Regions from separate parts of the Streptomyces parvus genome, predicted to be linked through region 1. Evidence: riboswitches for the same ligand, from Rfam matches in the RefSeq annotation. Region 1 holds a riboswitch; each other region holds the start of a gene.
The links. Region 1 has a riboswitch for cobalamin ahead of RNL97_RS02195 (ABC transporter substrate-binding protein). Riboswitches for the same ligand answer to the same signal wherever they lie in the genome.
Positions count from the first base shown of each region.

Region 2: another riboswitch for cobalamin. It lies ahead of RNL97_RS30770 (CbtB domain-containing protein); the one in region 1 lies ahead of RNL97_RS02195 (ABC transporter substrate-binding protein).
Region 3: another riboswitch for cobalamin. It lies ahead of metE (5-methyltetrahydropteroyltriglutamate--homocysteine S-methyltransferase); the one in region 1 lies ahead of RNL97_RS02195 (ABC transporter substrate-binding protein).
Region 4: another riboswitch for cobalamin. It lies ahead of RNL97_RS11820 (ABC transporter substrate-binding protein); the one in region 1 lies ahead of RNL97_RS02195 (ABC transporter substrate-binding protein).

Region 1 covers NZ_CP135079.1:275,721-283,144, reverse strand. Annotated here, with positions in the region: gene RNL97_RS02210 (acyl-CoA dehydrogenase family protein) at 1-1,938, shown strand, start outside; gene RNL97_RS02205 (acyl carrier protein) at 2,033-2,308, shown strand; gene RNL97_RS02200 (beta-ketoacyl-[acyl-carrier-protein] synthase family protein) at 2,305-3,528, shown strand; cobalamin riboswitch at 3,646-3,832, shown strand; gene RNL97_RS02195 (ABC transporter substrate-binding protein) at 3,893-4,939, shown strand; gene RNL97_RS02190 (FecCD family ABC transporter permease) at 4,942-6,027, shown strand; gene RNL97_RS02185 (ABC transporter ATP-binding protein) at 6,024-6,803, shown strand; gene RNL97_RS02180 (PRC and DUF2382 domain-containing protein) at 6,907-7,424, opposite strand, start outside.
Region 2 covers NZ_CP135079.1:6,637,194-6,644,617, reverse strand. Annotated here, with positions in the region: gene RNL97_RS30785 (TetR/AcrR family transcriptional regulator) at 1-25, opposite strand, end outside; gene RNL97_RS30780 (SDR family oxidoreductase) at 58-819, opposite strand; gene RNL97_RS30775 (CbtA family protein) at 1,032-1,787, opposite strand; gene RNL97_RS30770 (CbtB domain-containing protein) at 1,886-2,101, opposite strand; adenosylcobalamin (AdoCbl) riboswitch at 2,146-2,239, opposite strand; gene RNL97_RS30765 (histidine phosphatase family protein) at 2,366-2,956, shown strand; gene RNL97_RS30760 (4'-phosphopantetheinyl transferase family protein) at 3,026-3,745, opposite strand; gene RNL97_RS30755 (metallophosphoesterase family protein) at 3,742-4,722, opposite strand; gene RNL97_RS30750 (hypothetical protein) at 4,881-7,100, opposite strand; gene RNL97_RS30745 (glycosyltransferase family 2 protein) at 7,170-7,424, shown strand, end outside.
Region 3 covers NZ_CP135079.1:5,877,534-5,884,957, forward strand. Annotated here, with positions in the region: gene cobF (precorrin-6A synthase (deacetylating)) at 1-409, shown strand, start outside; gene RNL97_RS27455 (hypothetical protein) at 420-617, opposite strand; cobalamin riboswitch at 1,007-1,196, shown strand; gene metE (5-methyltetrahydropteroyltriglutamate--homocysteine S-methyltransferase) at 1,374-3,689, shown strand; gene RNL97_RS27465 (hypothetical protein) at 3,850-3,999, shown strand; gene RNL97_RS27470 (pyridoxal phosphate-dependent decarboxylase family protein) at 4,154-5,764, shown strand; gene RNL97_RS27475 (lysine N(6)-hydroxylase/L-ornithine N(5)-oxygenase family protein) at 5,835-7,241, shown strand; gene RNL97_RS27480 (electron transfer flavoprotein subunit alpha/FixB family protein) at 7,315-7,424, opposite strand, start outside.
Region 4 covers NZ_CP135079.1:2,421,124-2,428,547, forward strand. Annotated here, with positions in the region: gene RNL97_RS11810 (ABC transporter ATP-binding protein) at 1-731, opposite strand, end outside; gene RNL97_RS11815 (FecCD family ABC transporter permease) at 796-1,836, opposite strand; gene RNL97_RS11820 (ABC transporter substrate-binding protein) at 1,833-2,834, opposite strand; cobalamin riboswitch at 2,873-3,063, opposite strand; gene RNL97_RS11825 (M67 family metallopeptidase) at 3,081-3,503, opposite strand; gene RNL97_RS11830 (amino acid permease) at 3,674-5,125, opposite strand; gene RNL97_RS11835 (DUF2017 domain-containing protein) at 5,470-6,087, opposite strand; gene clpS (ATP-dependent Clp protease adapter ClpS) at 6,139-6,456, opposite strand; gene RNL97_RS11845 (nicotinate phosphoribosyltransferase) at 6,536-7,424, shown strand, end outside.

The sequences.
Region 1 (7,424 bases):
CACGGATTCTGGCGCCGCCTGCTGACTACAGAACCGTTTCGCCGCCCCGGCGGCGGCACCCCCGACGAACGGCTCGCCCTCGCCTACCACCGGCTGCGCATCCTCAACAACGCGCTCGACAGCGGCGCTCGACTGGCCTCCGACCCCCGGGCGCTCGCCGCCCTCCACGAGTGGCTCGGCCCCGTCGACCCGGCGCTGACCACCGTGGCGGGCATCCACTACAACCTCTTCCTCGGCAGCCTCCTCGACCACGACGCGGACACCCGGCGCGACGTGTCGGACTTCCTCGCCCTGCGGCGCGTGGGCACCTTCCTCTGTACGGAGGTGGCGCACGGCAACGACGCGGCGGCCATCGAGACGACCGCGACGTACGACCGCGAACGCGACGGCTTCGTCCTGCACACCCCGCACGCCGGGGCGCAGAAGTTCATGCCCAACACCAGCCCGGCCGGGGGTCCCAAGTCCGGTGTCGTGGCGGCCCGGTTGCTCGCCGACGGCACCGACCACGGGGTCTTCCTTTTCCTCGCCCCGCTCACCGACGCCCACCGCGCCCTGCCCGGTGTCCGGGTGCGGCGGCTGCCCGCCCGGATGGGCTCCCCGGTCGACCACTGCCTGACCTCCTTCGACCGCTGCTTCGTCCCGCGCGCGGCGCTGCTCGCCGGACAGCAGGGGCGGATCGGGGACGACGGCCGGTTCCACAGCGAAGTCCCCAACCGCAGAAGGCGGTTCCTCACCTCCATCGGCCGGGTCACCCCCGGCAAGCTCTCCATGAGCGCCTGCGCGGTCGGCTCCGCGCGGGTCACCCTGGCCATCGCCGTCCGCTACGCCGGCCACCGGATGATCTCCGGGTCGCGTGCCGCCCGGCGGATCCCGGTGTACGCGCACCGCACCCACCACGGCCCGCTGGCCGGAGCGATGGCCACCGTCTACGCGATGAGCCTGCTGCACCGCAGGGCCCTGGACGGCTGGGAGTCGGCCTCCGAGACCGACCGGGACGAGGCGGAACGCCTGGTGGCCGTCGCCAAGGGATGGATCACCTGGCAGGCCCGCGACGTCATCGTCGAATGCCGCGAACGGTGCGGAGCCCAGGGGTTGTTGGAGAACAACGGAATGACCGAGCTGGTCACCGGCATCGAGGGTGCGATCACCGCCGAGGGCGACAACCTCGCCGTCCACGCCAAGGCCGCCGCCGAGATGCTCTTCAGCGCCACCGACCGGGACACGGCCGACGACGACGGCCCCGGCGACCTGGGCGACCCCGCCTTTCTCGGCCGGCTGTTCGCGGCCGTCGAGGACCTCTGGTTCGCCCGCGCCCGGATGCGGATGAGCGCCGCCCCGCCCGGCGATCCGCTCGGCCGCTGGAACGCCGCGTCGTCGGCGGCGCTGCGCGGTGTCGAGGCATACGCCTACCGGCAGGCGGACGAAGCGTACGCCGAGGCCGTCGCCACCCTGCCCGGGGGAGAGGCGCGCGAACGGCTGACCGAGCTTCGCCGGCTCTTCGCGCTCCGGTGGATCGCCCGCAACAGCGGTGACCTGATCGCCTCCGGACGGCTGACCGCCGATCAGGTCGCCCTTCTGTCCGACGCGGTGGAGGAGGCGACCGCCGTCGTGGCCGAACACACCCCCGCCCTGGTGGCGAGCTTCGCCCTGCCCGAGCGCCTGATGTCGGACTGGCCGATCGCCGGGCCCCGGTACGCGGACGTCTACGACGACCCCGAGGGGGCCTGGCACCGGAGCCGCGGGGCGGGAATCCGGGGCCGCGCGGCGGAGTTCCGGCGGCCCGTCTGCGGCAGCCGGAGGCGCCCGCTGCGCGAGAAGGTCGCGGCGCTCGGCACCCGTGGGGTCCTCCTGGCGTACTGGGGAACCGCATCGGTGATCTCCCGATGGTTCGAGAAGCCGCAGGTGAGCGTAGACGAATCGGTTCACCGGAAGGCGTAACCGGAAGATTGTCTTCCAGTTATTCCGTGCGGTGGGCAACACCGTTTCCCCCACCGCTCGGACGATCTCGACGAACCCGATGAGAGGAATCACCATGAAGGCCATTCACCCCAAGATCACCGAGGTCCTGACCGGGACGTTCAAGGTGCCCGCCCAGGAGGTCCTGCCGGAGTCCACCATGGACAGCCTGGAGATGGACTCCCTCGCGGTCGCCGAGTTCGCCGTCATCATCAAGGAGACCCTGGGCGTCGACGCCGACTCCGAGAAGCTCTACAAGGACGCCACGCTGGCCGACATCTCCGCGTACATCGACGACGCCGTCGGCAGCGCGGCGGCCGAGGCGGCCGTGCCGGTGAGCAACACCCGATGAAGCGACCCGCCATCGCCGTGACGGGACTGGGGATGATCACCCCGGTCGGCCACACCACCGACACCACCTGGGACGGAGTCCGCGCCGGCGTCTCACCCGCCCGCACCGTCCCCGAACTGCAGGGCTGCGCCGTCGACTTCGCCTGTACGGTCTCCGGCATCGACCTCGACGACGCGGTCGGCGGCCGGTCCGCGTTCCGGATGGGCCGCTACGTCAAGTTCGCCCTCCTGGCCGCCCGGGAGGCGGTCGCCGACGCCGGGCTGGACCCGGCGCACTGGGACGGGACCCGGGTCGCCGTCGTGGTCGGCACCAGCAGCGGAGGATCCGCGGGACTCACCGAACAGGCCGTCGCCCTGGAACGACGCGGCCCCGAGGCCACCTCGCCGTCGGGCATCCTGCTGACCATCCCGAACATGCCCGCGGCCGAGATCGCCATCGCGATGAAGGCCACCGGGCCGAGCCTGGCCCCGTGCACGGCCTGCTCGTCCGGGGTGACCGCACTCTCGGTGGCCCGGGACATGCTGACGCTGGGACAGTGCGACATCGCCATCGCCGGGGCCACCGAGTCGATCGTCTTCCCCGTCGCCATGACCGGCTTCGCCCGCTCCGGCGCAGCAGCACCGCGGGACGGCGACCCCGCCCGCCTGTGCCGTCCCTTCGCCGCCGACAGGGCCGGAATCGTCATGGGCGAGGGCGCGGCCGTCATGGTCCTGGAACGGGCCGAGGAAGCCCGCGCCCGCGGCGCCTTTCCCCGAGCGCTGATCGCGGGCACCGGGGCCACCACCGACGCTTACCACCCCACCAGCCCGCACCCCTCCGGGGAGGTCGCGCGGGCGGCCGTCGACGCCGCGCTGCGCGACGCGGGCTGGCGGGCCGAGGACGTCGAACACGTCAACGCGCACGGCACGTCGACCCCGCGGGGCGACGCGACCGAAGCCGCCCTCATCGGCCGGGCCTACCCGCACCGGCCGCCCGTCACCGCCCCGAAAGGCGTACTGGGCCACTGCATGGGGGCGGCCGGCGCCATCGAGGCGGGCCTGACGATCCTCACGCTCCAGCACGGGGTGATCCCGCCGATCGCGAACCTGGACGCCCCCGAGCCCGGGTTCGCCATCGACTGCGTCACCAAGACCCCACGCGAGGTCCCCGTACGACGTGCCGTCAGCCACTCCTTCGGCTTCGGCGGCCAGAACGCGGTCATCGCCCTCCAAGCCCCGTAGGGCGTCCCGGCCCGCCCCGGAGGAACCCGCGCGGCCGGTACGGCGGGCAGACCCCGCGCCGCACCGGCCCCGCGGACCACGACCCGCCGCACCGCGCCCGAACCGCGGGAAGACACGTGATAGCTTGCCGGGGCCAGTCGAACCCCAGCGACGGGGTCAGGGAATCCGGTGCGAATCCGGAACTGACGCGCAGCGGTGAGGGGGACGGGCGGGGCCACGGCCACTGGAGCACACGCGTGCTCCGGGAAGGCGTCCCGCCCGGACGAACCCGAGTCCGAAGACCTGCTGGCGCCCGCGCCCGCACCGGGGCACGGGAACCGTACGACGGGCTCCGCGGCTGGGCCCAGAGACACAGAGGTCCTTCGTGCTGTCCACGGCCACCCCCGCCCCGATACGTACCGCCGCTCTCCTCGCGGCCGGACTCCTCCTGCTGACCGCCTGCGGCGGGGGCGGGGGCACCGGGGCCGCCGACGGGAAGAAGGCCGGGGGCTTCCCGCTCACCCTGAAGAACTGCGGGCGCACCGTCACGGTGAAGGCCCCGCCCCGGCAGGCCGTCTCCGTCGACCAGGGTTCCACCGAGATCCTCCTCTCGCTCGGCCTGGCCGACCGGATCGCCGCCACCGCCACCTGGAGCGACCCGGTGATGAAGGGCCTGGAGAAGGCCAACGCGGGCGTCGAGCGGATATCGGTGAACCGGCCCTCCTCGGAGAAGGTCCTGGACATGGAGCCCGACTTCCTCTCCGCCTCCTTCGCCTCGACCCTCGCCAAGGGCGGCGTCGCCCCGCGCGAACAGTTCGAGAAGCTCGGCGTCCCGACCTACATCTCGCCCGCCGACTGCGTCGGCAAGGACAACAGCGGCAGCGGTGACGGAGCCCGCACCGCACCCCTGACGATGGACAGCGTCTACACCGAAGTACGCGAACTGGCCCAGGTGTTCGGCGTCCCCGAACGCGGCGACGCCCTGGTGAAGAAGCTCCGGGCCCGGGTGGACAGGGCGACCGACGGCGTCGACGCCTCCGGCACCTCGCTCCTCTACTGGTTCTCCGACTCCAAAGCCCCCTACCTCGCGGGATGCTGCGGGGCCCCCGGCGTCATCACCGAGGAACTCGGAGCGAGGAACGTCTTCGACGACACCCGCGACGAATGGCCCCAGATCAGCTGGGAGACCGTCGCCGACCGCAACCCCGACGTCCTGGTCATCGGCGACCTCAGCCGCACGACGCAGACGGCCGAGAGCGCCGAGAAGAAGATCGAGTTCCTGGAGTCCAACCCGGTCACGAAGACGATGGACGCCGTCAGGAACCGCCGCTACGTGCTCCTCAGCGGCCAGGCCATGAACCCGACCATCCGGACCGTGGAGGGGCTGGAGCGCGTCGCGGCCGGACTGCGCGACTTCGGGCTCGCGGAGTGAGGGTGAGCACGGACAGCCGTACGGCCGCGAAGGTGGCCGACGCGCCGCCTGCCGCCGCTCGCCGGGCCCGGGCCGGGGCGCCGCTCACCGTGCTGCTCCGGGGCGGCGGTCTGCTCCTCCTCGTTGCCTCCGTCGCGGTCGCCGTGACCATCGGGCCCGCCCGGATCTCCGTCCCCGACGTCTGGTCCACCGTCGCCGCCCACCTCGGGCTCGGCACGAGTGATCTCAGCCCGATCCGCGACGGCATCATCTGGAACCTCCGCATGCCGCGTACGCTCCTCGCCGCCGTGTGCGGCGCGGGGCTCGCGGTGTGCGGCACGGTGATGCAGTCGCTGCTGCGCAACCCGCTCGCCGACCCCTTCGTCCTCGGCGTCTCCTCCGGCGCCTCCACCGGGGCGGTCATGGTGGTCGTCCTCGGGGTCGGCGGGGGAGCGGTGTCGCTGTCGGCCGGGGCGTTCGTCGGGGCGCTCCTCTCCTTCGCCCTGGTGCTGCTGCTCAGCCACACCCTCGGCGGCTCCACCGACCGCGTCGTCCTCTCCGGCGTCGCCGCGATGCAGCTCTTCTCCGCCCTCACCTCCTTCGTCGTGATGACCTCCGCCGACGCCGAGCAGACCCGCGGGGTGCTGTTCTGGCTCCTCGGCTCGCTCAGCGGCGTCGGCTGGAGCGAGGTCGCCCTGTGCTCCGCCGTCCTCGCCGTCTGCCTGGTGATCTGCCTGGCCCACGCCCGTACGCTCGACGCCTTCGCCTTCGGGCAGGACGCCGCCGCCGCGCTCGGCGTGAACGTCGCCCGCACCCGGATCGTGCTGCTGTGCACCACCGCCCTGCTGACCGCCGCCCTGGTCAGCGCCGCCGGGGCGATCGGCTTCGTCGGTCTGGTCCTGCCGCACGCCGCCCGCGCCCTCACCGGCTCCGGTCACCGGCGGCTCCTCCCGGTCACCGCGCTCGCCGGGGCGGTCTTCCTGGTCTGGGTCGACACCCTCGCCCGGACCGTCCTCGACCCGCAGGAAGTACCGGTCGGCGTCGTCACCGCGCTGATCGGCGTCCCCGCCTTCGTCCTCGTCCTGTACCGCACCCGGAGCACGTCATGAGCGTTTCCACCGGCCTGCGCGCCGACCGTGTCGGCCGCGAGGCGGGCGGCCGGCTCATCCTCGACGGCGTCGCCATCGCCCCGCCGCCCGGCTCCACCGTCGGGCTCCTCGGCCCCAACGGCTCCGGAAAATCCACCCTGCTGCGGATCCTCGCGGGTCTCCTCGCCCCGGACGCCGGCGTCGTCACCCTGGACGGCGACCCCCTCGCCGGTCTCGGCCGCCGCACCGTCGCCCGCCGGATCGCCGTCGTCGACCAGCACGCGGTCACCCAGGCCGACCTCAGCGTCCTGGACGTCGTACGCCTCGGCCGCATCCCGCACCGGCGCGCCTGGTCCGCCCCGGACCGAACCGACGAGGACGCCGTCGCCGACGCGCTGCGGCGCACCGGGCTCACGGACCGCGCCGGGCAGTCCTGGCACACCCTGTCCGGCGGCGAACGCCAACGCGTCCAGATCGCCCGCGCCCTGGCCCAGCAGCCCCGCGAACTCCTGCTGGACGAGCCGACGAACCATCTCGACATCCAGCACCAGCTGGACCTGCTCGCCCTGGTCGCCGGCCTCCCCGTCACCAGCGTCGTCGCGCTGCACGACCTCAACCTGGCCGCGATGTTCTGCGACCGGATCACCGTGATGAAGGCCGGCCGCGTCGTCGCCGGAGGCACCCCCGCCGAGGTCATCACCGAGGAACGCATCGCGGACGTCTACGGCGTGCGGGCGGTCGTCACCCCGGACGGTCCCGACGGCCGCCCCTCGGTACGGTTCCTGCCGCGCCGCTGACCGCTGGCGACGCAGGACAGCCCGCCGGGCGGGCCCGTTGAACGAGCCCGCCCGGCGGCCGAGGACGTGGGAGCGGCCTTCCGGCCACCTGAGGTCGTGCGGGTCAGCGGCGTCGCCCCCGGCCGAACTCGCCACCGGCGTCCTTGCCGGTGCCCATGTCCTTGCCGTCCGCGTAGTCGATCTTCTCCTTGCGGATCTCGGCGGAGACTTCCTTCTGCTCGGTGACCCGGTTGGTCTCCAGCCGGACCCGCTCCACCGGCACGGCCTCCTTGCGTACGGTGGCGCGTTCCGCGTGCAGGGTGACCTCCACGTCCTGCTCGCCGAAGTCCGTGGTCCCGGTGGTCTTCTCGCCGGGCTGGAGCGGTTCGCGGACCACCCGCACCTCTTCGTGCGAGACCGGCACGGTCCGGGTGACCTCCTCGGTCACCACGTACTTGTGCAGCCGCGCCTTGCCGCTCTCGTACTCCTCCTTGCCGACGTGCAGCTGCTCCTCGGAGCGGATCATCTCGTCCTTGCCGCTCATGTCGGCTGCCCGCGACGTGCCCGCACCGGCGCCCGCCATCGGGCGCGCCGTGGCGGAGGCGTCCGTGTCGCGGTGCCTGCCCGTACCGCTGCCTGATC
Region 2 (7,424 bases), 6.4 Mb from region 1:
TGCGTGTCCGGGTACTCGTGCTCACCGGACGGACGCTATCAAGCGGCACGGCGACCCTCAGACGATGCCGCCGTTGGCCCGCAGCACCTGCCCGTTGACCCAGCGGGCCGGGCCGGCGAGGAAGGAGACCACTTCGGCTATGTCCTGCGGGGTCCCCAGCCGTTCCAGCGGCGGCTGGGCGGCCATCCGTGCGACGGTCTCCTCGTCCTTGCCGTCCAGGAAGAGAGCGGTGGCGGTCGGCCCCGGAGCCACGGCGTTGACCGTGATGTCCCGGCCGCGCAGCTCCCGGGCGAGGATCAGGGTCATGGCCTCGACGGCACCCTTGGTCGCGGCGTACGCGGTGTAGCCGGGGAGGGCCAGCGACAGCACCGAACTGGAGAAGTTGATGATCGCGCCGCCCGCGCGCACCCGCCGCGCCGCCTGCTGGTCGACGACGAACGTGCCCCGGATGTTGGTGCGGTGCATCCGGTCGAGCGTGTCGAGTTCGAGCTCGGCCAGCGGGGCGAGCGCCATGACCCCCGCCGCGTGCACCACCACGTCGATCCCGCCGAACGCTTCCTCGGCAGCATCGAAGAGAGCGGCGACCGCCACCTCGTCGGCCACGTCCGCCTGCTGGGCGACGGCCTCGCCGCCCGCGGCGGTGATCGCGGCGACGGCGGCTTCGGCCTCGGTCCGGTTGCCCGCGTAGTTCACGACGACCGCGAAGCCGTCGGCGGCGAGCCGTTCGGCGCTCTCGCGGCCGATGCCCCGCGACCCTCCGGTGACCACGGCCACCCGGCGAGGCGCGGATGCCGATGCGGCTGCGGACTGTTCGGTCATGGCAATGCTCCTGGCGACTGGGGTCGCGGCGGTTCCGTGAAACCCGATGTTATCAACGCTAACACCAGATCGATAGCAACGCTACCCCCGCGATCGTAGCGACGCTCAAAAGCGTCGCTACCCCCCTCCGGACCCGCCCGCACACGACAGAACCCGCCGGACTCTCCCGGCGGGTTCTGTCGTCCAGGTCAGTGTGCGCGCGTCCGTACGGCTCAGTTCACCGCACTCGCGGTACGCGGCACCGCCGCACGGACGGCGGGATTGAGAAGCCGCTCGGTGAGATAGCCGAAGACGATGCCGAAGGTGCTCCACAGCGTCGCCTGGACCGCCAGCGTCGCGAGCCGGAACTCCCACAGCAGGGTCGCCGGGAAGTCCTTGCCCACCTCGTCGAAGGAGGGGAGGAAGGCGTGGGCGAGACCGATCAGCAGGACGAAACCGGCGACGGCCGCGATGCTCGCGTTCCAGTTGCCCAGGCGGGGTGCGAGCCGCTTGCCGATGATGACGGCGGCGACGGCCAGCAGCACGCTGAGAGCGACCATCAGGAAGAACAGTGTGGTGCGCTCGCCGATCGTGTCCGGGTTGCCGACGGCGGGCGGGTTCGCCGGGTACTTGAGGAACGGTACGACGTAGACCGTGAGCAGGGCGGCGCCCGCGATCAGCGCCGCCGTGGCCCGGGGGCCGAAGTCGCCGATGCGGCCCAGGGCGTAGCAGAACACGAGGGCGGCGATCCCGCCCACCGCGACGCCGAATACCAGGACGCCGGTGGCGAGTCCGCCGGTGGCCTGCATGGTGCGGCTGACCAACTCCTCGCCGCCGCCGTGGTCATGACTGTGGGCCTCTTCGAGGGCGATGGCCGCGTCCACCTGGGACTCGCCGAGGAAGTAGGCGACGACGAGCGCGAGCGCGCCCGCGATCAGACCCGCGAGCATGCCGCGCACGAGCAGGGCTCTGACAGATATGGGGTTCACGATGGTTTCCTGATTTCTCTTGCTTGCCGCTGCCGGCCGCGTCCGCTGACTCCCCCGGGGGGTGATGTCCCGGGCGGGGCCCTGGTTCCTCAGGTGTCTCAGTGGCAGGGGAAGCCCAGCAGATGGCGGCCGTCGTGAACCCACTCGTGGACGCCTTCGCCCGAGATGAGTGCGGTGGCGCCCTGTTCGGCGCCGACGAAGTACAGCAGGACGAGCATGAGAATGCCGAAGAAGACCGCCCACGGGGCAAGGGCCTTCGCCGAGATCGGAGTGATCTCGGATGTCTCCGTCGCGGAAACGGCGGAGTGTGCCATGGCAGAACCTCCTGTGGGAACACGCGTCCCTGTCGTGGCGCTCAGACGAAGGTGCCGGGTCTGACTTCCCGCCCGGAGGCGGGTTCACAGTGGCGCGACCGTGCCGGATTCTCACCGGACTTCCGTCCCACCCTCGTCATGGTCGACGCGACCCTACCGCCTGTGCGCAGGCGCCGCCATGGTCGAATGTGCGGCGTCACGGAGGGCGGACGCCTTGGGGCGACAAGGCTGTGGGGCCCCGGGTACGGAATGGGAAGCAGGGACATGACAGTACGGGTGGTGTTGGTCTCACCGGCGATGAACGCGGCGCTGCGGGAGGCGCGCTTCGACGGCGACTCCCCCCTGGACCGGTCCGGCCGGGAGAGTGCGCGGGCCGCCGCCGGTACGGTGCCGGAGACCGGGCTCGTCCTCAGCGGCCCCTCCGGCCGGTGCCGCGAAACCGCCGAGGCCCTCGGACTGACGGCGCGGGCCGAACCGGCCCTGGGCGGCTGGGACCTGGCGGACTGGGCCGGCCGCCGCCTCGACGAGGTGGCCGCCGCCGAACCCGCGGCGGTGGCGGCCTGGCTCGGCGACCCGTCGGCGGCTCCGCACGGCGGCGAGTCGCTGGGCGCCCTGGTGACCAGGACCGGCGCGTGGCTGGACTCCCTCGGCGGACCGGACGCGCCGGGCGCGAGCTTCCTGGCGGTGGCCGAGACCGCCGTCGTCCGGGCGGCGGTCGTCCACGGCCTGCGTCTGCCCACGGAGGCGTTCTGGCGGCTGGACGTCGCCCCGCTGACGCTGACCGAACTCAGCGGGCGCTCCGGCCGGTGGAACGTGGGGCTCGGACGCCCGCTCACCGCTCCCCCGGCCGGCTGACCCCCACGGCCCGGCGCTCACCGGCCGGACGGGCACCACAGCCCACCGCTTCTCACGGCCGACCGGCCGTCACATTCCTTTGTTCATCCGCCAGTCGGGCCGGACCAGCACCGCCGTGGTGACGATGTCGTCCTCGACCCGCCACCGCCCGTGCAGCGTCGTCGGCAGGGCCGGATCGGTGAGCAGCAGCCGGGCGGCGAAAGTGCCCTCGGCGGCGGTGGGACCCCGGGACCCATGGCCGCTTCCCGGACCGTTGGTGCGATGGAACGTCAGATCCGCCTGGACGAAGTCGAGTTCGACACCGGTGACCGGGTACCAGGTCTTGAATACGCTCTCCTTGGCGCTGAACAGGATGCGGTCCCAGTGGATTTCGCCCGGGACCTCCGGCGCGGGCGGACCGATCCGCTCGCGCTCGGCGGGCAGGGTCACCAACTCCCTTACGCCGGTGGGGAGTGGGGCGTGCGGCTCGGCGTCGATGCCCAGCGACAGCACGTCCGTCGCACGGGCCAGCGCGGCCGCCCGGTAGCCGGCGCAGTGGGTGAGCGTGCCGACGATTCCTTCGGGCCACAGAGGTCTCCCACGGTGGCCGCGGAGTACGGCCACGGGTGGCAGGCCGAGTCCGGCCATGGCGCGCCGGGCGCAGGCACGGGCCGTCGCGAAATCGTTCCTGCGTTTGGCCACGCTCTTGGCGATCAGCGCCTCCTCCTCCGGGAAGAGGGCTCCGTCCGGGACGGTCTCCGCGCGGGTGGCGGCCGAGGAGACGTCGGCGGGCAGCAGCAGCTCGATCACGAGGGGCCTCCGGGGGTGCGCGGCTGTGCGGAGGGTCCTGCCCCGGTCTGTTCCGGTGGGGCGGGCTCACCCCCGTACGGGAGGATCTGCCGCAGCAGGCCGCGCGGGTGGCCCCGCTCGCGCCACTCCCTGGGGTAGCCGATGGAGACCTCCTCGAAGCGCACGCCGTCGTACCAGGTCGTACGGGGGATGTGGAGGTGGCCGTAGACGACGGCGGCGACGTTGAAGCGGCGGTGCCAGTCGGCGGTCAGTTCGGTGCCGCACCACTGGGCGAACTCCGGGTACCACATCACCGACGTGGGTTCGCGGACGAGCGGCCAGTGTCCGGCGAGGACGAGGGGTATCTGCGGGTCGTGCTCCGCGAGCCGGCGGCCCGTCTCGGCGACCCGGGCACGGCACCAGTCCTCCCGGGTCGGATAGGGGTCGGGGTGCAGGAGGTACTCGTCGTTGCAGACGATGCCGCTCTGGTGCGCGACGGCGAGCGACTCCTCCTTCGTGTGCGTTCCCGGGGCGCGGAAGGTGTAGTCGTACAGGAGGAAGAGCGGCGCGATCGCCACCGGCCCGTCGGGACCCGGCCAGAGCGGGAAGGGGTCCTCCGGGGTCGTCACTCCGAGCTCCCGGCACAGCTCGACGAGGTGGTCGTAGCGGGCCTGGCCGCGCAGTTGGACCGGGTCCTTGGAGACGGTCCACAGCTCGTGGTTGCCGGGGGTCCAGATCACGTGGGCGAAGCGTTCCGCGAGGAGCCCGAGCGCCCACCTGATGTCCTCGGGCCGCTCCGCCACATCACCCGCGACGATCAGCCAGTCCGCGTCGGACGCCGGATGCAGGGACTCGACGATCGGCCGGTTGTCGCTCACCGCGGCGTGCAGGTCGCTCACGGCCAGCAGACGGCCCCGGCCCCGCTGTGGGGATCCGTCGCCGGGGGTCGGTGCGGCGGCGGGTGCACCCTGCGGTGCCGGGTCGCTCGGAGGTCTCATGGGCGCTGGGTTCCCGATCTGTCGGCGGTCGTCCGGCTCCGTCCGCACGGTGGGGAGCCCCTGGGGAAGTAGCCTCTCACGCTCCCCTCCGGCTCTCCCGGGGTTCGGGGCACGGCCGCGTCGGCTGCCGGACGTGCCGTCGGGCGGGCATCGTGCCGTCAGTCGCCCTGGGTGCGGCGGGAGTTCAGCTCGTTCACCGCTCCGAGCGCGTCGCCGATCGTCGTGTAGTCGACGGCGATGAAGGTGACCGGGCTGCCGCGCTCCGCCTCGCAGGCCCGGATCCGCTCCAGGACCCAGTCGCGGGCATTGACACGACCGGCGTCCAGGCGGCTGCCGCCGGCGTTGGTGATGAAGTGGTTGAGCAGGAAGAGCTGCTTTCCCGTGCCGCCCCGGTAGGGGGCGCAGGTCATCTCGGAAGGGCTACGGAAGGCGAACGGGGTCTCCATTCCGTACCGGTAGAAGTTGCGGTACCAGGGGGCCGGGCCGTCGGCCTTCTCTGCGAACACCACCAGCCTGCGGCCGCTGTCGATCATCTCCCCCAGAGTGGGCCACGGGGCGTCCGGGTCCCCGTCGGGCGTGTGCAGGAGGTCGTCCAGGCCGGCCGCGTCGAACGCCTTCTCGGTGTCCTCGGGGCTGATGTCGTCCTGGACGATGAGGGTCACGATCTCGCTGGGGTGGGCGCGCAGCCAGGCGCCGATGTCCTCCAGGGCCGGGACCAGTTCGATAGCCCCGGCGCGGCAGACTCCGTGGCAGAGCCACAGGCCCTCGCGCGGCGGATTGGCCTTGTCGATGGCGCCGGTGATCAGGCGCCGCTGCTCGGGGGTGAACTCGGGTGAGTCGAGCCGTGCGGCGATGTCCTGGGGGCTCTCCCAGCGGTACGTGTCGAGCTGGAGGGCCCGGACCCCCGTGTTGAGCTGGGTGGTGATGTCGGGGTCCTGCAGCGGGCCGATGAACCGGTCGGCGGTGGTGGACATGGCGTTGTGCGAGGTGAGGTAGGCGGCTTCGTCGTAGCGCAGGTCGCACAGCCGGCTGCTGCCCAGGCACTGGCGGGGTGCGGACGGGCCGAACACGGGTGGCACGACCAGGACGCCGACCAGTGCGGCACAGGCCACGCCCGCCGCCGCCGTCCGCACGGCCGTCGGGGTCGGGGTCGGCATCCGGTCGGGGCGCACCAGCAGCACCCAGCCCGCGCCCGTGAGGAGTACGCCGCCGACGAGGGCCGCGAGCGCGGCACCGAGACCGGTGGTCGCCGCCTGGTTCACGGCGTTGTGCTGGAGGTCGTCGACGAGCGAGGTGACGCTCGGGGCCCACGAGGGCGGTGTGGCGAACAGGCGCCCGCCGGTGATCAGCCGGGCCAGGAGCACGACCGCGCCGGTCAGGACGCCCGCGCAGGCGAGCGCCTGGCCGAGCCGCATCAGCCTGCGGGCCGAGGTGGTGGGGCCGGTGAACCATAGGGTCACGAGAGCGGACAGCGCGAGGGTGAGGGCGAGGACCTGGAGCACGGTCAGGAGCCTGATGGTCTCGCGCGCCTCTTCGAGGGCGGTGAGGTCCGCCCCGGCGGCGGTCAGGGTGCCGGTGAGATCCCACGTACCGTCCTGGAGGGTGGTACGGAGGTCCGCGGCCGCGGTGCGGGAGCCGCCGGAGAGCGCGGCGGCCGCGGTGACGGCGAGCGCGGTCGACACGTCCCCCTCGCCCAGCGCCACTTCGATCTCGGGGCGCAGCGCCGTCCGCTGCCGCTCCGGTACGGCCGTGAGGAGGGCGTCGGCCGCGCGGTCGGCCTGGTCCTCGGTGAGCGGCAGTCTGGGCAGTTCGGGGGCCCGGCCCTCCTTGAGGTCGTCGAGGCCCGAGGCCAGGTCGGCGGTGAACCGTTCGAAGTCCGGCCGGTCGCGGCCCTGGACACTGGCCACCAGGTCGCCGAAGTAGACGCGGGCGAGATCGGCGAGGTTCTCCAGCACCGGGGCCAGGTCGACGGTCAGCCGGAGCTCGTCGCTCTCGCCGCGCAGATAGCCGGTCACCGCATCGATCTGCTGGTCGGTGAGGGCCCGGACCGTGGCGGGCGGCAGCACGACCTTGATGTTCGACGTCACCAGCGCCTCGGGCACGGGCAGATGGGCGAGCAGATCACGGGTGACGGGCGAGATCTCCGGGTCCACGAGCACCTCGCCGTAGAGGCGGTCGTAGGCCGACTCCTCGTCCAGCACCGCCTGGTAGAAGCCGGGTGAGGCGACCGTGGAGCGGACGGTCGCGGTGAGCGCGACCGTACTTACGCACAGGACGGCCAGGAGGAAGGCGAGCACCGGCACGAGGCGGCCGGACCGGCGCGGGGGCGTGGTGCCCCCCACGGGCCCGAGCGGGTTCGCTATCGGTTCGGCGCTCACCCACCCAGCCTATGCGGAATATCAGCTTTTATGCATGAATGATGAGACTCAGGAGCTGAGGAGCCCGCCGTGCACCCCGTCCACCTGGCCGTGCTGATGACGAGTCACGACCGCCGCGCGCGGACGCTGTCCGCGCTGCGCGCCCTGGAGGAGCAGCGCGGGCTCCCCGCCTGGACGACGCTGGGTGTGCATCTCGTGGACACCGGCAGCACCGACGGTACGCCGGAGGCGGTGCGGCTGCGCCATCCGGCGGTGGAGGTCATGTCGGTGGGCGCGGACATCCCCCGCAACCAGGCGCTGCGCATCGCGAGCCGGAACAGCCGC
Region 3 (7,424 bases), 5.6 Mb from region 1:
CGTCTCCGCCCTCGCCGCCCGGCACCGCGTCACCCTGAACCAGGTCGGCCGCCCCCTTCGCATCACCCCCGGCAGACGGTTGGCCCAGGGCTTCCCCGAGGACGACGGCGACATCGTCGTGATGCTCGACGGCCATGAGACGTTCAGCTGTCTGACGGGCCGGGGCCTGTGGATCCACTGGGGCGCGTACATCGGCACCCCCGACGAGATCCTGGTCTCCGGCCCGCTCGACGAGGTGGCCGACGAGATCAGCCGCCTGCGCGCGGAGGCCCGCGAACGGCACGGCTGGATCATGGACACCTATCTGCTGCGGCAGGGGCCGCGCGGCGAGAAGGCGGCGGGCGACGAGGGGGCGGCGGGCCGCCCGGCGGAAGGCGCGGACGGTTCGGTGGGCGGCCCGCTCGGCTGACCGGCCGGGGTCAGCGCCGGGACTCGTGTTCCCGGATGACGCCCAGTCCATGACCGAGGCTCGGGCACTCGGCGCTCAGGTCGTCACCTCGCACCAGGTAATTGTCCACCCGGCCGTCCGTCGGCCGCTCGACCGCGCGGTACTGCGTGCCGTTCACGGTGATCGTCCAGTCGTCGCCGTCCTGGGCCCACCCGACTGTCTTCTTCATATGACGTTTTCCGTTCCTCGATCGGGCCTGCCGGGGATCGGCAGGCCCGGGTAGTGGGAAGAAGAACGGCTTGTGACGCTCCGTGGTTCCGCATTCTCCTACGCCATTCGGTTACATCCGGGTCACTGCCTCCGCACAGTCGAGACGAGCGACCTGACCGACGGTCAGGGAGCGAATGGCCAGCAGTCGAACGGTCGGGGAACTGGATGAGCGTCGGCGCGCCGCTCGCGGGACGGGTGCCGCGGGTACGAGGCGTACACCGGTGCACCGGACCGCCCCGGGCGATGCGGGCCGGAGACGGCCGGAAAGGGCCGTCCGTGTCTCACGTCACCGTCCGCAGTGTGAACAGCGGTGTGCGCCCGGTGGCCGTCCGCCTAGGCTGGCCGGTGCAGCTGGTTCGCCCTGTCCGCCAGGCGGGGTGTCGTAAGAGGGAACCCGGTGGGAATCCGGGACTGCCCCGCAGCGGTGAGTGGGAACGACCGCCGTCATACGCACTGGGCCCGGCCGGGTCTGGGAAGCGACGGCCATTAGGTGTCTGCCCCGGCAGACGGGCCCGCGAGTCCGAAGACCTGCCCGTTGCCCGCACGCGACCGTTCGCGTGCGGAGATCTCGGTGACCTCGTGGGCGGGTCGGCGGAACCATCAGGTGGACGGGCACGGTTGGACGTGGCCCGGTGTCCGCCCGATGCGTCATCCCTTCGCGACCGCGTCCCGTCCCGGGATCTGCACCGCAGACACGCTCGCGAAGGAGAGTCACGTGACAGCGAAGCCCCCAGCCGCGGCAGCACGGGCCACCGTGTACGGCTACCCCCGCCAGGGTCGGAACCGTGAACTGAAGAAGGCCGTCGAGGGCTACTGGAAGGGCCGCGTCAGCGCCGACGCCCTCCGGCAGACCGCCGCGGAACTGCGCCGCGCAGCCTGGCAGCAGCTCGCCGAGGCCGGCGTCCACGAAGTCCCGACCGGTGACTTCTCGTACTACGACCATGTCCTGGACACCAGCGTCATGGCCGGCGCCGTCCCCGAGCGGCACCGCGACGCGGTCCGCGCCGACGCCCTCGACGGCTACTTCGCCATGGCCCGCGGCACGCAGGACGTCGCGCCGCTGGAGATGACGAAGTGGTTCGACACCAACTACCACTACCTCGTACCCGAGTTGGGGCCGGACACGGTGTTCGCCGCCGACTCCGCCAAGCAGGTCGCCGAGTTCAAGGAGGCCCTCGCGCTCGGCCACACCCCGCGTCCGGTCCTCGTCGGCCCCGTCACCTACCTCCTGCTCGCCAAGGCGGCCCCCGGTGTGGCCGCCGGCTTCGAGCCGCTCACCCTGCTGGACCGGCTCCTGCCCGTGTACGCCGAAGTCCTCGCCGACCTGCGTGCGGCGGGCGCCGAGTGGGTGCAGCTGGACGAGCCCGCCCTCGTCCAGGACCGCACCCCCGCCGAGCTGAACGCCGCCGCCCGCGCCTACCGCGAGCTCGGCGGAGTCACCGACCGGCCCAAGCTGCTGGTCGCCTCCTACTTCGGGCGGCTCGGCGAGGCGCTGGCGGTCCTGGCCAAGGCCCCCGTCGACGGGCTCGCGCTCGACTTCACCGGGACCGGCGCGGGCAACCTGGACGACCTCGTGGCCGCCGGCGGGCTGCCCGGCAAGCGGCTGGTCGCAGGCGTCGTCAACGGCCGCAACATCTGGATCAACGACTACGAGAAGTCCCTCGCCACCCTCGGCACCCTGCTCGGCCTCGCCGACCACGTCGAGGTCTCCGCCTCCTGCTCCCTGCTGCACGTCCCGCTGGACGCGGAGGCCGAGCGCGACATCGACCCGCAGATCGCCCGCTGGCTCTCCTTCGCCCGGCAGAAGACCGAGGAGATCGTCGTCCTGGCCCGCGGTCTGGCCTCCGGCACGGACGCCATCGCGGCCGAACTCGCCGCCAACCGGGCCGATCTGGCCTCCCGCACCGATGCCGCGATCACCCGCGACCCGGCCGTACGCGCCCGTACGGCGGCCATCACCGACGCGGACGGCCGCCGATCCCAGCCGTACGCCGAGCGGACCGCAGCGCAGCGCGCCCACCTCGGGCTGCCGCTGCTGCCGACCACCACCATCGGCTCCTTCCCGCAGACCACCGAACTGCGCACCGCACGGGCGGACCTGAGGGCGGGACGGATCGACCGGGCCGGGTACGAGGAGCGCATCAAGGACGAGATCCGCGAGGTGCTCGCCTTCCAGGAGAAGGCCGGGCTCGACGTCCTCGTGCACGGCGAGCCCGAACGCAACGACATGGTGCAGTACTTCGCCGAACAGCTCACCGGCTGCCTCGCCACCCAGCACGGGTGGGTCCAGTCCTACGGCACCCGGTACGTCCGCCCGCCGGTCCTCGCCGGGGACATCTCGCGCCCCGGGCCGATGACGGTGCGCTGGACCGCGTATGCGCAGTCGCTCACCGAACGCCCGGTCAAGGGCATGCTCACCGGGCCGGTCACCATGCTCGCCTGGTCCTTCGTCCGCGACGACCAGCCGCTCGGCGAGACCGCCCGCCAGGTGGCCCTCGCCCTGCGGGACGAGGTCGACGACCTGGAGGCGAACGGCACGTCGGTGATCCAGGTCGACGAGCCGGCGCTGCGCGAGACGCTCCCGCTGCGCGCCGCCGACCACGCCGCTTACCTGGAGTGGGCGACGGAGTCCTTCCGGCTGGCCACCGCCGGTGTGCGGCCGGAGACCCAGATCCACACCCACATGTGCTACGCCGAGTTCGGCGACATCGTGCAGGCCATCGACGACCTCGACGCCGACGTCGTCAGCCTGGAAGCCGCCCGCTCCCACATGCAGGTCGCCCGCGAACTGGCCGCCCACGGCTACCCGCGCGAGGCCGGACCCGGCGTCTACGACATCCACTCCCCTCGCATCCCCAGCACCGAGGAGGCAGCGGCCCTGCTGCGCAAGGGGCTTGAGGCCATCCCGGCGAAACGGCTGTGGGTGAACCCCGACTGCGGCCTGAAGACCCGTGGCTGGCCCGAGACCCGGGCCTCCCTGGAGAACCTGGTCGCCGCCGCGCGGAAGGTCCGTGCGGAGCTGCCATCCTGAGCGGCGTGAACCGGGCCCGGTGCGGGAGCGGCCGCCGCCGCTCCCGCACCGGGCCGAACCCGTCCGCACCGGTGCGTGTCCGAGCCCGCTGATAGCGTGCCGCTTCCGGACCGAAGATCACGAAAGGGCGGGGTACGTGCGGGAAGTGACATGCCATGAGGTGGACGACCGACGCCTGGACGAGGCGGCGGAAGGCATCGTCGGGCGGACAGCGGGGCGGTGGCACGGCCTGCGCTACGACGACCCGTCCGCACTGCGCCGGGCGGCGGAGTCGGAATCCGACAACTCGGGCCTCTGGTACGCGAAGTAGCCTGCCCCGGGCAGCGGATCGCGCGTCGTTCACCCCATAAGTTAGGTTAGCCTAACCGGCGAGCCCCGGTGAGGGGATCGTCCCGCTCCCGAAGTCGCCCCGCGCGGCCCCCGCTCCGGTAGACCTGTCCGTACCACGACCGAAGGTCCTCGCCATGCCGCCTGCTCCGCTCCCGACCCCCGGTGAACCCCCCGTGGAACGCGGGGGGCTGGGCGCGAGCGCCGGCACGCCGTCGAGTCCCGGCGCTCAAGGCGTACGGGGAGGGCTCGTCGCGGGCGGTGCGCACGGGCCGGAGCACCTGCGGGCCCTCAGCACCCTCGTCCTAAACGTCTTGGGGGACGCCGCCCGGACCCGGGGCGGGCCGCTGCCCGCAGGAGGGCCCGACGCCGTGGCGCGGAGCACCCGCGCCCTCTGCTCCCCGGTCCTGCCGGAGGAGGGCGTCGGCCCCGAGGCCGCGCTAGGGGACGTCGTGCGCGCGGTCGCGGAAGGGGCGGCGGACCCGGCCGACCCCGCCTGCGTCGCCCATCTGCACTGCCCGCCGCTCGCCGTGGCCGTCGCGGCAGAGCTGGCGGGGGCGGCCCTCAACCCCTCCATGGACTCCTGGGACCAGGCGCCCGCCGCCGGGGTGATCGAGGACCTGACCACGGCCGCCCTGGCCCGGCTCGTCCACCCGACGGCACCCGCCCCCGATGCGCTCATCACCAGTGGCGGCACCGAATCCAACCTGGTCGCCCTGCTCCTCGCCCGGGAACGGGCGGCAGGCGGCCCGCTGCGGGTGGTCACCGGTGCCAACGCCCACCACAGCGTCCACCGCGCCGCCTGGATGCTCGGCCTGCCCGCCCCCACGGTGGTCGCCTGCCACGAGGGCCGGATCGACCCGGACGCCCTCGACCGCGCCCTGACCGGCCTCGCCGGATCGCCGCTCCTGGTCGTCGCGACCGCCGGGACCACCGACGAGGGGCGCATCGACCCGCTCCCGGAGATCGCTCGCCTCGCCGAACGGCACACCGCCCAGCTCCACGTCGATGCCGCGTACGGCGGTCCGCTGCTGTTCAGTGAGCGCCTGGCTCCCCAGCTCGCGGGCCTGGAGCACGCCGCCACCGTCACGTTCGACCTGCACAAACTCGGCTGGCAGCCGGTCGCCGCCGGTGTGCTGGCGGTCGCCGACGCCGCGATGCTCGCCCCGCTGTCCCTGCGCGCCGACTACCTGAACGCCGACGACGACACCGAGGCCGGGCTCCCGGATCTGCTGGGCCGCTCGATCCGCACCACCCGTCGCCCCGACGCCCTGAAGATGGCGGTCACCTTCCGGGCGCTCGGTCGCCGGGGACTCGCGGAACTGGTCGAGCACTGTGTGCGGACGGCGCACGAGTTCGGCCGGGCCGTCGACGCGCACCCCCGGCTCCGCCTGCGCCCCGGGGGGATCGGGATCAGCACCGTGCTGTTCCGCCCCGCCGTGGCGGACGTGCTGCCCGACGAGGAGGGCGACGCCGTGGTGGCCGCGGTCCGCCGCACCCTGCTCGCCGAGGGGCGGGCCGTCCTCGGCCGTGCGGTGGCGGAGGACGGCGACGGCCGCGGCCGCCTCTGGCTGAAGGCCACCCTGCTGCACCCGAACGCCGCGACGGCCGACCTGCTCCCGCTGCTCGACCTCGTCACGGCGGCGGCGGACCGTGCCACGAGCCGACCGGCCGCGGACCGTGGAGCGAGCGAAGCCCCGGCGGCCGAAGATACCGAGGCTCCCGAGACGGAAAGGCTGTCGCCATGACGTCGACGATGCGCACGACTCGCCCGGGGCCGGCCCGCGCCGCACCCGCGACCCCCGCCGGAGGAACCCGATGACACCCGGACCGCGCACGCCGCCCCTCGATCTGCTGGGGGTGGGGGCAGGGCCCTTCAACCTCTCGCTCGCCGCACTGGCCGACGGCGTTCCCGGGCTGCGCACCGCCTTTCACGAGCAGCGCGCCGCGTTCCACTGGCACCCCGGGCTGCTCATCGAGGGCGCGACCCTGCAAGTGCCTTTCCTGGCGGACCTGGTGAGCCTCGTGGAGCCCACCAGCCCCTGGTCGTACCTGAATTACATCAAGATCCGTCGCAGGCTCTTCCCGTTCTACTTCGCCGAGCGGTTCCACATCCACCGCTCGGAGTTCGACGACTATCTGCGCTGGGTGAGCACCGAACTGCCCTCCACCCGTTTCGGACACCGCGTCGACACGATCGCCTGGGACCCCGGGCAAGGCGCGTTCGCCGTGGAGTTCACCCGGCTCGGCCCCGACGGGGAGACGTCCACGAGCGGGCTGACCCATGCCTGCAACCTCGCCCTCGGCGTCGGCACGGCACCCCATGTCCCCGAACCGCTGCGGGAGCTGGTCCGCGACCCGGCCTCCGTCGTCCTGCACTCGGCGGACTATCTCGCCCAGCGGGACCGGCTGCTGGCCGCCCGCCACATCACCGTCGTCGGCTCGGGCCAGTCGGGCGCCGAAGTCCTGCTGGACCTGCTGCGGTCGAGACCCCAGGGGGCGGAGGGGCTGACCTGGCTGGCCCGCACGCCGGCCTTCGCGCCCATGGAGTACAGCAAGATCGGCCTGGAACAGTTCACCCCCGACTACACCCGCTACTTCCACGGCCTCCCGCAGGCCACCCGGGACCGGCTGCTGCCCCGCCAGTGGCAGTTGTACAAGGGCGTCAGCGGGGACACGCTCGGGGACATCCACGACGAGCTGTACCGGCGCAGCCTCGGCGGCGAGTGGCCGGATGTCACGCTCACGCCCGGCATCGAGGTCACCGGCGCCGCGACCACGGGGGCAGGGCGGATCGAGCTGAGCGTCGAGCACGGTCAGCAGGAGGCGCGGGGCCGACTCGTCACGGACGCCGTCGTGCTCGCCACCGGCTACCGGGAGCGCCCCGTCGACACCATGCTCGCCGCCCTCGACCCGTACGTCGTCCGCGACGAGGCGGGGCGTCCGCAGGTCGACGCGGCCCAACGGCTCGTGCTCGCACCGGAGATCGCCGGTTCCGTCTTCGTGCAGAACGCCGAACGGCACACGCACGGCGTCGGCACACCTGACCTGGGCCTGGCCGCCTGGCGGTCCGCCGTCATCGTCAACGCGCTGACGGGCAAGGAGTTCTACCCGCTCCCGGAGCGCACGGCGTTCACCACGTTCGGCCTCGGCACGCAGGACCGGGACGACCGGGACCGTGACGCCCGGGATCCGTCGGCACGTCCGGCCGAAGAACGACGCTGACAGACGCGGCCGGGCCGCGCGGTGGGGTTCACCGTGCGGCCCGGGCGGGGTGGAGCGGGGTGGTGCTGGGGGATCAGCCCTTGCGGGTGTTGATCTCCTCGGTGAGCTGGGGAACGACCGTGAAGAGGTCACCGATCACGCCGTAGTCGACGAGTTCGAAGATCGGGGCCTCGGCGTCCTTGT
Region 4 (7,424 bases), 2.1 Mb from region 1:
GGGTGGGCGCTGACCTCGGCGGCGACGCCGTACACCTCGCCGAGCAGTTCGGCGGTGAGGACCTCTTCCGGGGTGCCGGAGGCGACGACCCGGCCGTCCTTGAGGACGTAGAGGCGGTCGCAGTAGTAGGCGGCGAGGTTGAGGTCGTGCAGGGCGAGGAGGTTGGTGGTGCCCAGTTCGCGGACCAGGGAGAGGATCTCCAGCTGGTAGCGGATGTCCAGGTGGTTGGTCGGCTCGTCCAGGACGACCAGCGAGGGCTGCTGGACCAGGGCGCGGGCGACCAGGGCCCGCTGGCGTTCGCCGCCGGAGAGGGAGGCGAACGCACGGGGTTCGAGTGCGGCGATCCCGACCCGGTCGAGGGCCTCGGTGACCAGGGCGGTGTCGGCGGCGGTGTCGGCCTCCCAGAACCGCTTGTGCGGGGCGCGGCCCATCGCGACGACCTGGCCGACGGTGAGCTCGAATCCGGCGTGGCCGTCCTGCGGGACGGTGGCGATGCGCTGGGCGCGGGCCTTCACGGGAAGGGCGGCGAGGTCGTCGCCGTCGAGGAGGACCCGGCCGTGGGTGGGGCGCAGGGTGCCGTAGACGCAGCGCAGGAGGGTGGTCTTGCCGCTTCCGTTGGGGCCGACGAGGCCGACGGTCTCGCCGTCGGCGGCGGTGAGGTCGACGGCGTCGACGAGGTGGCGGCCCTCGCCGGTCCCGTACGAGAGGCCTTCGGTGCGCAGGGTGGTCACGGGTGGGCTCCCTCGGGACGTGGCTTCGTCGTGCCGGCGCTCCCCCGGCTCGGACGTACGCGCCTCATGCCGGTGCTCCTTCGGGCCTGCGCCGCAGCATCCACAGGAAGAACGGGCCGCCGGTCAGGGCCGTGAGCACCCCGACCGGGATGTCCTGCGGGGCGGCGAGCGTCCGGGCGGCCAGGTCCGCGAGGACCAGGAACACCGCGCCGCCGAGCGCGACGACCGGGAGGAGTGCGCGGTGTGCGGCGCCGACCGCCATCCGCGCCATGTGCGGGACCATCAGGCCGATGAAGCCGATCGCCCCGCTGTAGGCGACGAGCACCCCCGTCATCAGGGAGGCGAGGACGAAGACGGCGGCCCGGAAGCGGGCGGTGTCGAGGCCGAGGACGGTCGCGCCCTCCTCCCCCACCAGGAGCAGGTCGAGCGGGCGGGCCAGGGTGAGGAGGACCGCCGTGCCCGCGACCAGGGTGGTCGCGGGGAGCGCGAGCATGTCCCAGCGGGCGGCGCCGAGGCCGCCGAGGGTCCAGTAGAGGACTTCCTGGAGGTGGTCGGCGCGGGCGGAGGTGACCAGGATCAGGCTGGTCAGGGCGGAGAGGACGTAGGAGACGGCGACGCCGGCGAGGACGAGGCGGTTGGTCGTGATGCCGCCCCCGCCGCGCGCCAGGGTGTAGACGAGCAGCAGGGAGAGCAGGGCGCCGGCGAAGGCGGCGGCGGGGATCGTGACGGTGGTGGCGAGCGACGCGCCGATACCGAGGACGATGACCAGGACCGCGCCCGTGGAGGCTCCGGAGGAGACGCCGAGGAGGAACGGGTCGGCGAGCTGGTTGCGTACGAGGGCCTGGAGGACGGTGCCGATGACGGCGAGTCCGGCGCCGACGAGGATGCCGAGCAGGACCCGGGGCAGCCGCACGTCCAGGACGATCGTGCGGAACGGGCTCGCCTCCGCCCGCCCGGTCAGGATGTCGAGTACCTGGCCGGGCGGGATGCGGACGGAGCCGAGGGCGAGGGCGGCCAGCACGGTCACGGCCAGGAGCGCGGCGAGGCCGCCGAGCACCAGGACGTAACCGAGCGGCCGCCGCGGGGCGGAGGCGCGGCAGGTCACGGGGTGGTGGCCGCCTTGCCCGCCTCCGGGTGGAGCTGGGCCGCGAGCTTGTCGACGGCGGCGGGGACGCGGACGCCGAGTACCGCGTCGGAGAGCGGCATGACGGCGAAGCGCTGGTTCTTGACGGCGGGGACGCCGGCGAGGGCCGGGTCGGTGAGGAGGCGCTTCTTCTTCTGTTCGACGGTGGTGGCCCCGTAGTCGTAGATCACGATGACTTCGGGCCTGCGGTCGACGACGTTCTCCCAGGAGGCGTCGCCGAAGGGCTTGTCGAGGTCGGCGAAGACGTTGGTGCCGCCGGCCCGTTCGATCAGCTCGTTGCCGATGCCCTCGCCGCCCGCGGTGAAGGCGGTCTTGTCGCCGCTGTCGTAGACGAAGACGGAGAGGGGCTTCAGGCCGGCCAGCTTCTTCGCGGTGGCCGAGGTGTCGGCCTTGGCCTGGTCGATCCATGCCTCGGCGCGGTCGCTGACGCCGAAGGTGCGGCCGACCTCGCGGATCTCCTCGTAGAGGGTGTCCATGGGCTGGTCGTCCTTGGTGCAGCTCTCGGTGTTGAGGCGGGTCTCGATGCCGGCCTTCTTGAACGCCTCGCGGCCGCGGCCGTCACCGGCGGTGAAGGCGCTGGCGTAGCCGCCGTAGACGAAGTCGGGGTTCGCGGCGAGGACCTGCTCGTAGGAGGGGTACTCCTTGGCGAGGACGGGGACGGAGGCGTAGTCCTTCGCGTACTTCGGCAGGACCTGGTCGTCGAGGTAGGCGGTTCCGACGAGGGACTTCTCCAGGCCCAGTTCCAGCATGATCTCGGTGACGTGCTGGTTCATGGTGACCACGCGCTTCGGCGGGGCCTTGTACGTGGTGGTGACACCGCAGTTCTCGACGGTGTACGGGAATCCTTCGCTGGTGGCCGCGGCCTCGGGCTCGGCGTCGGCGTTCTCCGAGGCGGAGCAGGCGGTGAGGGCGAGCGGGAGCAGCACGGCGGCTATGAGCGCGGGGGTGCGCCAGGTCATGGCGGGGCCTCTCCGGGGGATTTCCGCGTCCCCTGGTCGATGCGAGAAGGCGGCCGGCCAGTTCCTGGCTTCCGGGCCGCCCTCCGGTGCGGTGCGTCCTGTCGGGGACGCGTCCGCGTGGGAGGGGGCCCGGTCACAGTGGCGGGACCGTGCCGGATTCGCACCGGCTTCCTGGTTCCTGCCGCCTTGATGGGTTCGGGTGCAGTGTGCCAGACCGGTTCGGCGGCTCCGCGCGGCACCTGGGGCTCAGTACGCGTCGACGACCTGGACGTCTTCCTCGGTGATCTCGCCGTCCACGATGCGGTACGAGCGGAACTGGAAGGGGCCCGAGCCGTCGGTGTCGGCGGTGGAGACCAGGACGTAGTGGGCGCCGGGCTCGTTGGCGTACGTGACGTCGGTGCGGGAGGGGTAGGCCTCGGTCGCCGTGTGCGAGTGGTAGACGATCACGGGTTCCTCGTCGCGGTCGTCCATCTCGCGGTAGAGCTTGAGGAGGTCGGCGGAGTCGAACTCGTAGAACGTGGGCGAGCGGGCGGCGTTGAGCATCGGGATGAAGCGCTCGGGGCGGTCCGTCCCGGCCGGGCCCGCGACCACTCCGCACGCCTCGTCGGGGTGGTCGGCGCGGGAGTGGGCGACGATCTGGTCGTAGAGCGTCTGGGTGATGGTCAGCATGGCGCCAGGATAAGCAGGCGGCCCCCCGCGTACCGGTGGGTGGTACGCGGAGGGCCGCATGCTGGACGCCGTCGGCCTTTGGGGCGGTCGGGGCGGTCCGGGAGGAGGGTGGTCGTGGGGCCCGCCCTCGGGGTCGGTGAGGCTCCCGGGGCGGGCCCCGGCCCTCCGGGTCAGCGGGTCTCGGTCGTGGCCTTCTCCGGCTCCGTGGCGCGCGACCGGAGCACCCGGTAGGAGACGAAGAGGATGAGCGCCCACAGGGGTGCGCAGTAGAGCGAGATCCGGGCGTCCTTGTCGATCGCCATCATCACGATGACCATGCCGATGAAGCAGAGCGCGAACCAGCTGGTGAACGGGGCGCCCGGGGCCTTGAACGAGGACTGCGGCAGGAGACCGGCGTCGGCCTTGCGGCGGTAGCGGATCTGGCTGACCAGGATCATGATCCAGGCCCACATGCCGGAGATGGTCGCGAAGGAGACGACGTAGTTGAACGCCTCGCCCGGCCACTGGTAGTTGATCCAGACGCCGACGAGCATCAGGGCGGCGGAGAACGTGGTCCCCACCAGCGGCAGGCCGTTCTTCGTCAGCTTGGTGAAGGCGCGGGGCCCCTGGCCGTTGAGGGCGAGGTCGCGGAGCATGCGGCCGGTGGAGTACATGCCGGAGTTGCAGGAGGAGAGCGCCGCGGTGAGGACGACGAAGTTGACGATGGCGGCGCCGACGCCGAGCCCCATCTCCTCGAAGGCCTTCACGAACGGGGAGACGCCGGGCTTGAAGGTGGACCACGGCACGACCGAGAGGATCATGATCAGCGCGCCGACGTAGAAGACGGCGATGCGCCACGGCACGGTGTTGATGGCCTTGGGCAGCACGGTCTCGGGGTCCTTGGACTCCCCGGCGGTGACGCCGACGAGTTCCACGGCGAGGAAGGCGAACATGACGATCTGGAGCGTCATGAGGGTGCCGGTGATTCCGTTGGGGAAGAATCCGCCGTCGTTCCAGAGGTTGGAGACGGTCGCGGTCTCACCGGCGTCGGAGAAGCCGATGGTGAGAACGCCCGCGCAGATCAGGATCATGCCGATGATGGCGGTGACCTTGACCATGGAGAACCAGAACTCCAGCTCACCGAAGAGCTTCACGGAGATCAGGTTGGCGCCGTAGAGAATGACGGTGAACACCAGGGCGGACAGCCACTGCGGAATGTTCCACCAGTACGTCATATAGGTGGCGGCGGCGGTGACTTCGGTGATTCCGGTGACGACCCAGAACAGCCAGTAGGTCCAGCCGGTGACGAATCCGAAGAACGGGCTGATGAATTCGCGGGCGTACTCCGAGAAGGAACCCGAGACGGGGCGGTACATGAGCAGTTCGCCCAGGGCCCGCATGATGAAGAAGATGACCAGGCCCGCGATGACGTAGGCCAGGATGAGGCTGGGCCCGGCCCGGTCGATGGCTTTGCCCGCGCCGAGGAAGAGCCCGGTGCCGATGGCTCCGCCGATGGCGATCATCTGAATCTGGCGAGCTCCCAGACCGCGCTGGTATCCCTCACCGCCGGCTCCGGCGTCCCCGGCATTGCCGCCGGGCTGACCTTTGTCGACCTGTCCCTTGTCGACCTGCGCCGATGTCATGGTGGTGCGCCTTTCTCCACGCCGATCCGCGCGCCGTACAAGGCTGCGGATCAGGTCCTGATCCCCCCGGATATGGATGGAGTGCGACCGGCGTTCGGCCGGTGTGTAGCGCCCCCGGGAAACAGGGGTGGCGTCCCCGGGTGGTCGTGAAGATTTATCACGGCCGTCACAGGACACCGTGGGACATTCTGTGGTGCACACCACAGGCAAAAGGGAACGAAAGGCACTGCCCGGCACGAATGACCCGAATGACTTGGGGGGATCGTTACTCGGATCTGAGCGTCCGTTGAGCGAAGAGCCGCCCACCCCGGCGGGGTGGGCGGCTCGGCTTTTCCGGAGGCTGCCTACGGCATCAGTGTCTCGACCAGGGATTCCTGGAGGGCGCCGAGCCAGAGGTAGGCCATCACCATGGGCTTGCGCGGATCGGCGTCGGGGAGCCGGTAGAGCGAGCCCTCCTCGCCCTGGTCCTCGTCGGAGACCTCCAGCCGGGTGCCGATGGTCAGGCGCAGGTCGTTGAGGGAGCGGAGCCAGCTGAGGCACTCGTCGCCGGTGAGGGTGAGGACGGCCCCGCCCTCCGGGGCCGGCGAGAGCGCGTCCAGGGTGCGGACGACGGCGAGGGCGTCGTCACGCTTGCCGGAGCGCAGGTCCACCTCGGTGAACCGGCGGAACTCGGCGGCCCGCTCGCGCAGCTCGTGCTCCTCCTCCGGCTTCCCGGCCCCGGCGGACGCCTCGGGCCCGCCGTAGGCGTCGGGGAAGAGCCGGGCGAGCGCCGGGTCGGTGGGCGGCTTGCTGGGGCCCTCGGCGAAGAGGGCGGCGAGCGGGCCCTCGCCGTCGGCGGGCTGGTCGCCGGGGCCGATCAGCTCCAGCAGCTGGACGGCGAGGGAGCGCAGGATGGAGATCTCGACCTCGTCGAGCGCGACGGCCGCGCCGCCGCCTGGGGTGGCCTCGAAATGGCCGGCCATGGATTCTCCGATGGTGGATCGAACGGGGCGGGTGGCGGGGCGGGGGAGGCTCTAGTTGCGGTCCTGGGTGAGGGTGGCCCACAGCCCGTAACCGTGCATGGCCTGGACGTCGCGTTCCATCTCCTCGCGGCTGCCGCTGGAGACGACGGCGCGGCCCTTCTGGTGCACGTCCAGCATGAGCTTGTGGGCCTTGTCCTTCGAATAGCCGAAGTAGGCCTGGAAGACGTAGGTCACGTAGCTCATGAGGTTGACCGGGTCGTTGTGGACGAGCGTCACCCACGGGACGTCCGGCTCGGGGACCGCGAAGGTCTCCTCGGCCGAATCGGGACGTTCGATCTCTAGCGGGGTAGCAACGCTCACCTGTCCCATGCTGCCACCCGGGCGGGCCAGGCGCACAAACGGACCCCACATCTCGTCACTTTGACGAATAGGGGGTAGCATCCCAGCCATGAACACAGCGGACCTCGGTCGGCGGGTCGGCGTTCCGTCGACCGCGCTCTTCACCGACCAGTACGAACTGACCATGGTGCAGGCCGCCCTCAAGGCCGGCACCGCCGACCGCCACTCGGTCTTCGAGGCGTTCACCCGTCGGCTCCCCGAGGGGCGGCGCTACGGCGTCGTCGCGGGCACCGGGCGGGTGCTGGACGCGGTGGAGAACTTCCACTTCGACGACGAGATGATCGGCTTCCTGCGCCAGCAGGACATCGTGGACGAGCCGACCCTCGAATGGCTGGCGGGCTACCGCTTCAGCGGTGACATCTGGGGCTACCCGGAGGGCGAGGTCTACTTCCCCGGCTCCCCGATCCTGCGGGTCGAGGGGTCCTTCGCCGAGTGCGTGCTGCTGGAGACGGTGATCCTCTCCATCCTCAACCACGACTCCGCCATCGCTGCCGCCGCCTCGCGGATGTCGGCGGCCGCCGGGGGCCGCCGTCTGATCGAGATGGGCGCCCGCCGCACCCACGAGCTCTCCGCGGTCGCCTCCGCCCGTGCGGCGTACGTCGGCGGCTTCGACGCCACCTCCGACCTGGCGGCGGGGTTCCGCTGGGCGATCCCGACGGTCGGCACCAGCGCGCACGCCTTCACCCTGCTGCACGACAGCGAGCGCGACGCGTTCCAGGCGCAGGTGGACTCGCTCGGCCGGGGCACGACGCTGCTGGTCGACACGTACGACGTGACCGAGGCGGTCCGGGCGGCCGTGGAGATCGCCGGACCCGAGCTCGGCGCCGTACGGATCGACTCCGGGGACCTGCTGCTGGTCGCGCACCGGGTGCGGCAGCAGCTGGACGAGCTGGGGGCGACGGGCACGAAGATCGTGGTGACCTCGGACCTGGACGAGT